3 regions of the Arthrobacter sp. efr-133-TYG-104 genome follow, and region 2 is predicted to be linked to each of the others. Evidence: predicted binding sites of a transcription regulator. Region 2 holds the regulator's gene; each other region holds the start of a gene.
The links. Region 2 encodes LexA, which represses DNA repair genes until DNA is damaged. Its sites were predicted from a motif close to TCGAACANNTGTTCGA; they were not measured.
Positions count from the first base shown of each region.

Region 1: QRN04_RS06370 (LexA family protein) is a predicted target of LexA. The motif match lies at 1,159-1,174, and genes of this name have one in related genera.
Region 3: QRN04_RS12030 (shikimate dehydrogenase) is a predicted target of LexA. The motif match lies at 1,051-1,066, and genes of this name have one in related genera.

Region 1 is NZ_JARVTA010000006.1:155,323-157,546, forward strand. Features, by position in the region: gene QRN04_RS06360 (hypothetical protein) at 1-378, opposite strand, end outside; gene QRN04_RS06365 (hypothetical protein) at 375-785, opposite strand; gene QRN04_RS06370 (LexA family protein) at 1,188-1,643, shown strand; gene QRN04_RS06375 (Y-family DNA polymerase) at 1,659-2,224, shown strand, end outside.
Region 2 is NZ_JARVTA010000018.1:105,564-107,787, forward strand. Features, by position in the region: gene QRN04_RS13955 (ATP-dependent DNA helicase) at 1-887, shown strand, start outside; gene lexA (transcriptional repressor LexA) at 917-1,663, opposite strand; gene QRN04_RS13965 (LysM peptidoglycan-binding domain-containing protein) at 2,097-2,224, shown strand, end outside.
Region 3 is NZ_JARVTA010000015.1:42,321-44,544, forward strand. Features, by position in the region: gene QRN04_RS12025 (bifunctional sugar phosphate isomerase/epimerase/4-hydroxyphenylpyruvate dioxygenase family protein) at 1-44, opposite strand, end outside; gene QRN04_RS12030 (shikimate dehydrogenase) at 44-958, opposite strand; gene QRN04_RS12035 (IclR family transcriptional regulator) at 1,150-1,920, opposite strand; gene QRN04_RS12040 (MFS transporter) at 2,125-2,224, shown strand, end outside.

The DNA of each region.
Region 1 (2,224 bases), on a different contig from region 2:
GGGCGGGAGGAGGTTGGCATCTTCCGGCGGCGACACCGGGAGGGCCGCGGGGTGTGCTTCGGCGTCTGCGTCGTCGTGCACCTGCGGCATCGCTGCTTTGTCCACGGCGACGGCGTCGCTCTGGGCCGGGGGAGTGGCGCTGCCTGCTCCCGAGCCTCCACGCTGGCCGGCACCGGTGTCCCGGTCAAGGTTCTCGGCGCTCTGCTGCGGGGCCTCATCCTTCTCCGGCGTGTCCTGCTCCGGCTCCGCCGGCTGTGCCCCTTCCTGGGCCCGCTTCAGGCCCTCGCTCCCGCCGGTCCGGTACGCATCGAGGAAGGACGTGTCGACGTCCATCAGCTCGTCGGTGGACGGCATGATCTCGTTCAGCCCCTGGCTCACGTCAGCTCCCCGTTCTCCTCGTCCAGCAGATAGTTGTCGCCCCTGGTCAGCCCGAGCAGGGAATCGAAGCCCATGGTCACGACCCGCTCGAGGTTGGCGTTGTTCGTCGAAAGCGCCTTGAGCTCGTCGACGACCTGGTTGATACGCGCGGTGAGCAGATCAGGGATGTCGAAGTCGAGATTCTCGCGCCGGATCTTCTCGGCGATCGCCTCGGCGTAGTACTCGTTGGCGGAGGGGTAGCCGCGCCGCTGCGCCCAGTACTCCGCCCGCTGCTTCTCGTCCGAGGACAGGCGGGTAAAGACCCGCTCCCTGCGGTCGCTGCCGTTCTGGTCGATGCTCGGTCCACCGGACCTGGTCGCAGCCCGCGCAGCGGGAGGCGCAGCCTTCGGCTCGTCGACGACGGTCATGTCTGGCCTCTCCTGTCATATTCGACTGATGTACGAGTCCATTCTAACGTCATTCGATTGTCTGTCACGAATGATTGGGCAATGACTTGTGACAGACCTTTGCGGAGAGGTCGGGCAGAGAGGTGGAGTCATCTGCGTCACCCGGTCAGCGCCTGATCGCGTGTCCCAGGCGGCCTCGGTTCCTCGACCCCAAGGCCGGGGCCGCTGAACGTTGGTTCGCACCTCCCGTTCGTGCGAAAAAGAGAAGGCCCCGACGCGCATGAAGCGCACCGGGGCCTTTATTCCTGCCCGCAGTCCCAGAGCCCAGGCCTGTCCGGTCCGCCCGGCAGTTGCTCCACGTTGCGTGCCGTTCCCGCCCGGGCGTACGATTCCATCGAACATATGTTCGAAAAGGAAGTGGACATGCAGGCCTCGCAGCCAGAACCGTTGGCGCTCGACGAGCCGCTGATACTCCCGTTCGCGCCGGAAGCCGTCGCCTGCGGCTTCCCCAGCCCTGCAGAGGGATATTGGTCCGGGGACCTTGATCTTGTCCAGCACCTGGTCCGGGACCCAACATGTACATTTGTCTGGCGTGCAGCCGGCCATTCCATGACCGGAGCCGGAATCAATGACGGCGACCTGCTGCTCGTGGACCGGGGGATCGATCCCGTTCCGGGCAAGATCGTGATCGCCGTCGTTGACGGCGAATACACCGTCAAGCGGCTGGACGTCATCCAGGGACGTACCGTTCTCGTGGCAGAGAACCTTGACTATGCGGACGTCGTTCTCCACGAACACACCGAGATGTCAGTCTGGGGCGTGGTCACATGGATTCTGTCTCCTGCGAAAACCAAACGTGGTGTCAGACCCCGCCTATAGTCTCCAGCCGTGGCAATGACGACTCTCACCCCAGCATCCGATCAAATCGCTCTCGTAGACTGCGTCTCCTTTTACGCCAACGCGGAGCGCGTCTTCGACCCCACGCTGCATGACCGGCCGACCCTTGTCCTCTCGAACAATGACGGCTGTGTGGTTGCCGCGTGCCCGCTGGTGAAGGAGCTCGATCCTGACATCATGGGCAAGCCGTGGTTCAAGATCCGCGGCTGGTGCCAGGCCAAGGGCGTCGAAGCCAGGTCATCGAACTATGAGCTCTATGGCTCGCTGAGTGCACGGGTTGCCACCATTCTGGGCCGCTTCAGTGCGTGGCAGGAAGTGTATTCGATCGACGAAAGCTGGCTGAAGCTGCGGGGCGCTCCTGAAGAACTCGAATCACGGGGACAGGAGATCCGACGGACTGTCCTCCAGCTGACCGGAATTCCTGTCCGCGTCGCGATCGGTCCCACGAAGACCCTCGCCAAGGTAGCGGCTCTCGGCATCAAGAAAAACCCCGCGTTCAATGGAGTTCTCGATCTCCGGCGGTTTTCGGAGGAGCAGCTTGACCGGATCCTTGACTCCCTCCA
Region 2 (2,224 bases):
TCTCGCGCAACAGCACCTTCGACCCCCAGCAGGGGTACTCCCAGCCGGACGAGACCGCACCGGCCCTCATCAATATCGCGCCCCTGAGCGTCGCGGGAAGGCTCCGGGAAGGCCTGTTCACGGGCCATACAGTAGTACTGACGTCGGCTACGTTGGCAATCGGTGCTGCGTTCGAACCTGCGGCCGGCGGGCTGGGCCTCTTGGGCGACGGCGCGCCGAGTTGGACCGGGATCGACGTCGGTTCCCCCTTTGACTACCCCAAACAGGGGGTCCTCTACGTGGCGAAACACCTGCCGAAGCCAGGCCGCGGTACTTCCTTGGAGGCCTTGGATGAATTGGAGGACCTGATTCGGGCCTCCGGCGGCGGGGCCTTGTGCCTCTTCTCCTCGCGCCGGGCCGCGGAAGAAGCCGCTGATGCCATGCGGCTGCGGCTGGATGTGGATATCCTCTGCCAAGGCGAGTCCACAATGGCGGCCCTGGTCAAGCAATTCGCCGACGAGCCGGACACTTGCCTGTTCGGAACCATGTCTCTGTGGCAAGGAGTGGACGTTCCGGGAGGTTCCTGCCGCCTGGTGGTGATTGACCGTATTCCTTTCCCCCGCCCGGACGACCCGTTGATGACGGCGCGCTCCAGAGCAGTCGCACAATCCGGCGGCAACGGCTTCATGGCAGTCTCGGCGACACACGCGGCCATCCGTTTGGCACAAGGCGCGGGCCGGCTCATCCGCTCCACAGGGGACCGGGGAGTTGTGGCGGTCTTGGATCCCAGGCTTTCGACAGAACGCTACGGGGCGTTCCTGCGGGCAGCACTGCCGCCGTTCTGGCCCACGGTGGACCGAACGGTGGTAAGGGGTGTACTGGAGCGCCTGAGTAGGAAGAGCGCCTGAGTAGGAACTGCGCCTAGAGGGAACTGCGCCTACAGGGAACGCAGTACCGAGACGACCTTGCCCATAATGGTGGCCTGATCACCGAGGATGGGCTCATATTGGGTGTTTTGTGGCAGCAACCACGTGTGGCCGTCCCGTTGGCGGAACGTCTTCACGGTTGCTTCGTCATCCAAGAGGGCAGCGACGATGTCGCCGTTGATGGCGTCGTTTTGCCGTCGCACCACCACCCAGTCACCGTCGCAGATGGCGGCGTCGATCATTGAATCTCCGGCAACCTTGAGCATGAACAGTTCGCCGTGTCCCACGAGCTGTCGTGGCAGGGGAAGGACATCTTCCACTGTCTGATCGGCCAGGATCGGCCCACCGGCTGCGATGCGGCCTACCAACGGCACCATGGCTGTGTCGCTGGCGCTGGCCAGTTCGGTGACCGCGAGCCCACCGGCACTCCGAAGGCGGGCAGGTTCCTCAACCCCGGGAATGGGCCCGCCGCCGTCGAGGGTCAAGGGCATCAGGACTTCCATTGCCCGAGGGCGCTTGGGGTCCCTGCGAAGGTAGCCCAGCTTCTCCAGCTGGGTCAGCTGGTGGGTCACGCTGGAAAGGCTCGCAAGGCCCACCGTATCCCCGATCTCACGCATGCTGGGCGGATATCCATTGTCATTGACCGAGCGCTGGATGGTCTCGAGGATCTTCTTCTGCCGGACCGTCAGGCTCTTGGGGCTCTTTTGAGGCTGTTGGCTACGCAGGGGAGCGCTACCTCCTGTGGCTTTCGCTGCCATGTTTGCCAATGCCTTTCCGTCCGGACCGGGCGCGATACGGACCGCGCCGATGATGCCGGGCCTAAAAAATGTCAGACCCTGTTGGTTCACTGAAACAGTGGCTGCTTCTTCCATCAAACGTAGGGCAGGCACGGACCTTTATCAAACATTTGTTCTAGCGAGTCTCGACACCGTTCGTTGATAAGTGCTAAAAAGGTCTTAGCAAGGTTCGAATATGTGTTCTAACAACACCGCAAACCGTGCCGATGTTCGAAGAAAGTGTTCGAACGGTTCGGGTGGCGTCGGGAGAGCATACGGAATTGACCGCCGCGCATCGGACACCGGGGCACGGCAATCGCTCAGAAGGGCAAAGCTCATGTCTGCAATATCAACGCTTGAGGGTCTTCTCGGAGGGCCAGCGCCTGCACTTGCAGTTGCGCAGTCGGCACCAGTCATGGACGTGAAATCGAAGTCCACGCGGCTTCGCCTGACGCGCAGGGGGCGGATCGTCTTCTTCGGCATCCCCGCAATGCTGCTGGTGGCCGCGTTGATCACCCTTCTTGGCTTCGTCACTTCCCCGGC
Region 3 (2,224 bases), on a different contig from region 2:
TTCAGCGTGCCGGACAGGCACACCGTGGCGATTCCCGTGCGCATCAGTGGCCTGCCTTTGCGAGCGTTGGGTCGGCCGCAGCCGCTGCATCCTCGAAAGCGACGAGTTCCAAGAAGTGCGCCCGCATCCGTTCAGGGTTGGCTTCGCGGCCTGTGATGAGTCGGAAGGCGTCCGCCGCCTGCCCCACTGCCATGCGGCCGCCGTCGAGGACGTCGCAGCCCATGGCGCGCGCCTCGTGGATCAACTGCGTTTCGATGGGGCGGTAAACGATGTCCGCCACCCAGTGCCTTGGCTCCAGGAGAGTGATGTCCAGGGGCAGGCCCGAGTGTGCGGCCATGCCGATCGGGGTACAGTGCACCAGGCCATCAGCCAGCGGCATGAGCTCCGGCAACTCGCCCGGGATGTGCGGGGTGACCGTGCTGGCGGGAAAGAGGCCGCCGAGTTCCTCAGCGCGTTCTGCGGCGCGGGCCGGATCCACGTCGACGAGATCCAAACTGGCCACACCGGCCTTGAGCAACGCGTAGGCGACGGCGGATCCGGCGCCGCCCGCGCCGAGCTGGACTACGCGGTCGAGTTTTGCTTGCGGGAGCCCATTGGCGAGCGCCGCGCCGAAGCCGGAGAAGTCTGTGTTGTGGCCGATGAGCCGGCCGTCCTGAATCAGGACCGTGTTGACGGCGCCCAAGCGGCGGGCGTCGTCGGAAATATCATCAAGGTGCTCCAGCACCAACTGCTTGCAGGGGTGGGTGATGTTCAGCCCGTTGTAGCCCATGCGCCGGGCTGCGGTGAGGAGATCGCCGACGGCGGTGGCAGGCAAAGCGAGTTCCAGCAGGTCGATGGGGCGGTACAACAAGCGAAGGCCCTGCACGTCGGCTTCGCGTTCATGCATGGGAGGGGTCAGCGAGGGCATGACGCCTTCACCAATCAGGCCCACCAGCACGGACTCGGCTCGGTTGCTCATCCTCAAGCTCCTTTGACTTAACCACCGCCGGTGGGAGGCGATCTGGCGCTCCCGCCTTCGGCGTTGTTTAGATTACTACAAGTGTTCATATTCCGCACGCATGTTCTTATCGCGAACATACGCAGCATTGCGGGGCCTGCTCTACACGCTCCCGAGTGGAACTACCCAGCAGAGCGGGCCTCACAACGGGGTTAGCGCTGGGGCAGGCGCGCCGAAAGTTCAGCCGCAGCCTCCTGCAAGGTGGGCACGAAGGCCAGGAGCTCCTCCATGGTCATGCGAAAGACGGGGACGGCGGTGGCAAGCGAAGCGAAAGCGTTGCCCTGGCCATTGAGGACCGGGACGGCGACAGCCCGCATACCGACCTCGTTTTCCTCGTCCATCACCGCGTAGCCTTGACGCCGAACCTGGTCGATCTCCGCCCGGAAAGCGTCCCTGTCCGTGATGGAGCGCTCCGTCAACGGCTCAAGTGGGAGTTCCTCCAGCAAGCGTTTCCGCTCGATCTCTTCCTCGAAAGCCACGATTGCCTTGCCTACCGACGTCGTGTGCAGCGCACCCAAGTGCCCCGGATCACTCGTTACCCGGAACGTCTTCGGTCCGTCCACCTTGTTGACCGTCAGGTGATGGTTCCCGTCGCGCACGGAGAGGATGGTGGCCTCGTGGGTGCGCTCCGTGACCCGCTGCAGGACCGGCAATGCGGTTGCGGCAAAGCCATGATGATTCGACACCCGCTGCCCCAGTTGGAACACGCGCAAACCCAAGTGATAGCGGCGGCCGTCGGGTTCGTAATCGACAAATCCGTCGCGCGTCAGGGAGCCCAGCAAGCGGTACGTGGTGCTGAAGGGAAGGCCCGCACTCCTGGCCAAGTCGGCGGCGCTAGCACCCCGGGGCTCGTCCCCCAGCAGCACGAGCAGGCTCAGCGCCTTTCCAACCATGTCTGTTTTTGTGTCGTCTTTCACACTCATGTATCGATGCTCCCACATAGTGAGAGCTATTTCTAGATAGTGGAGACATCTATTGACAGGTGACCGCTCTCACAGTCACTATTGCTGTATTGCACAAGTAACTTCCACCATGTGGTTATTTGCTCGGGATCGACCTGCCACACTCGGCGTGGGACTCCCGCAGAAGACAGCTCAGCGACATCGTCGTCACAGAAGGAACCTCCCATGCGCCAAACAATGCCGTCAGCGACGCCAGGCATTACAGAAACCACCGGAACGCCCAAGAAAGCAGCCCTCGCCAGCTTCTTGGGCAGCGCCGTCGAGT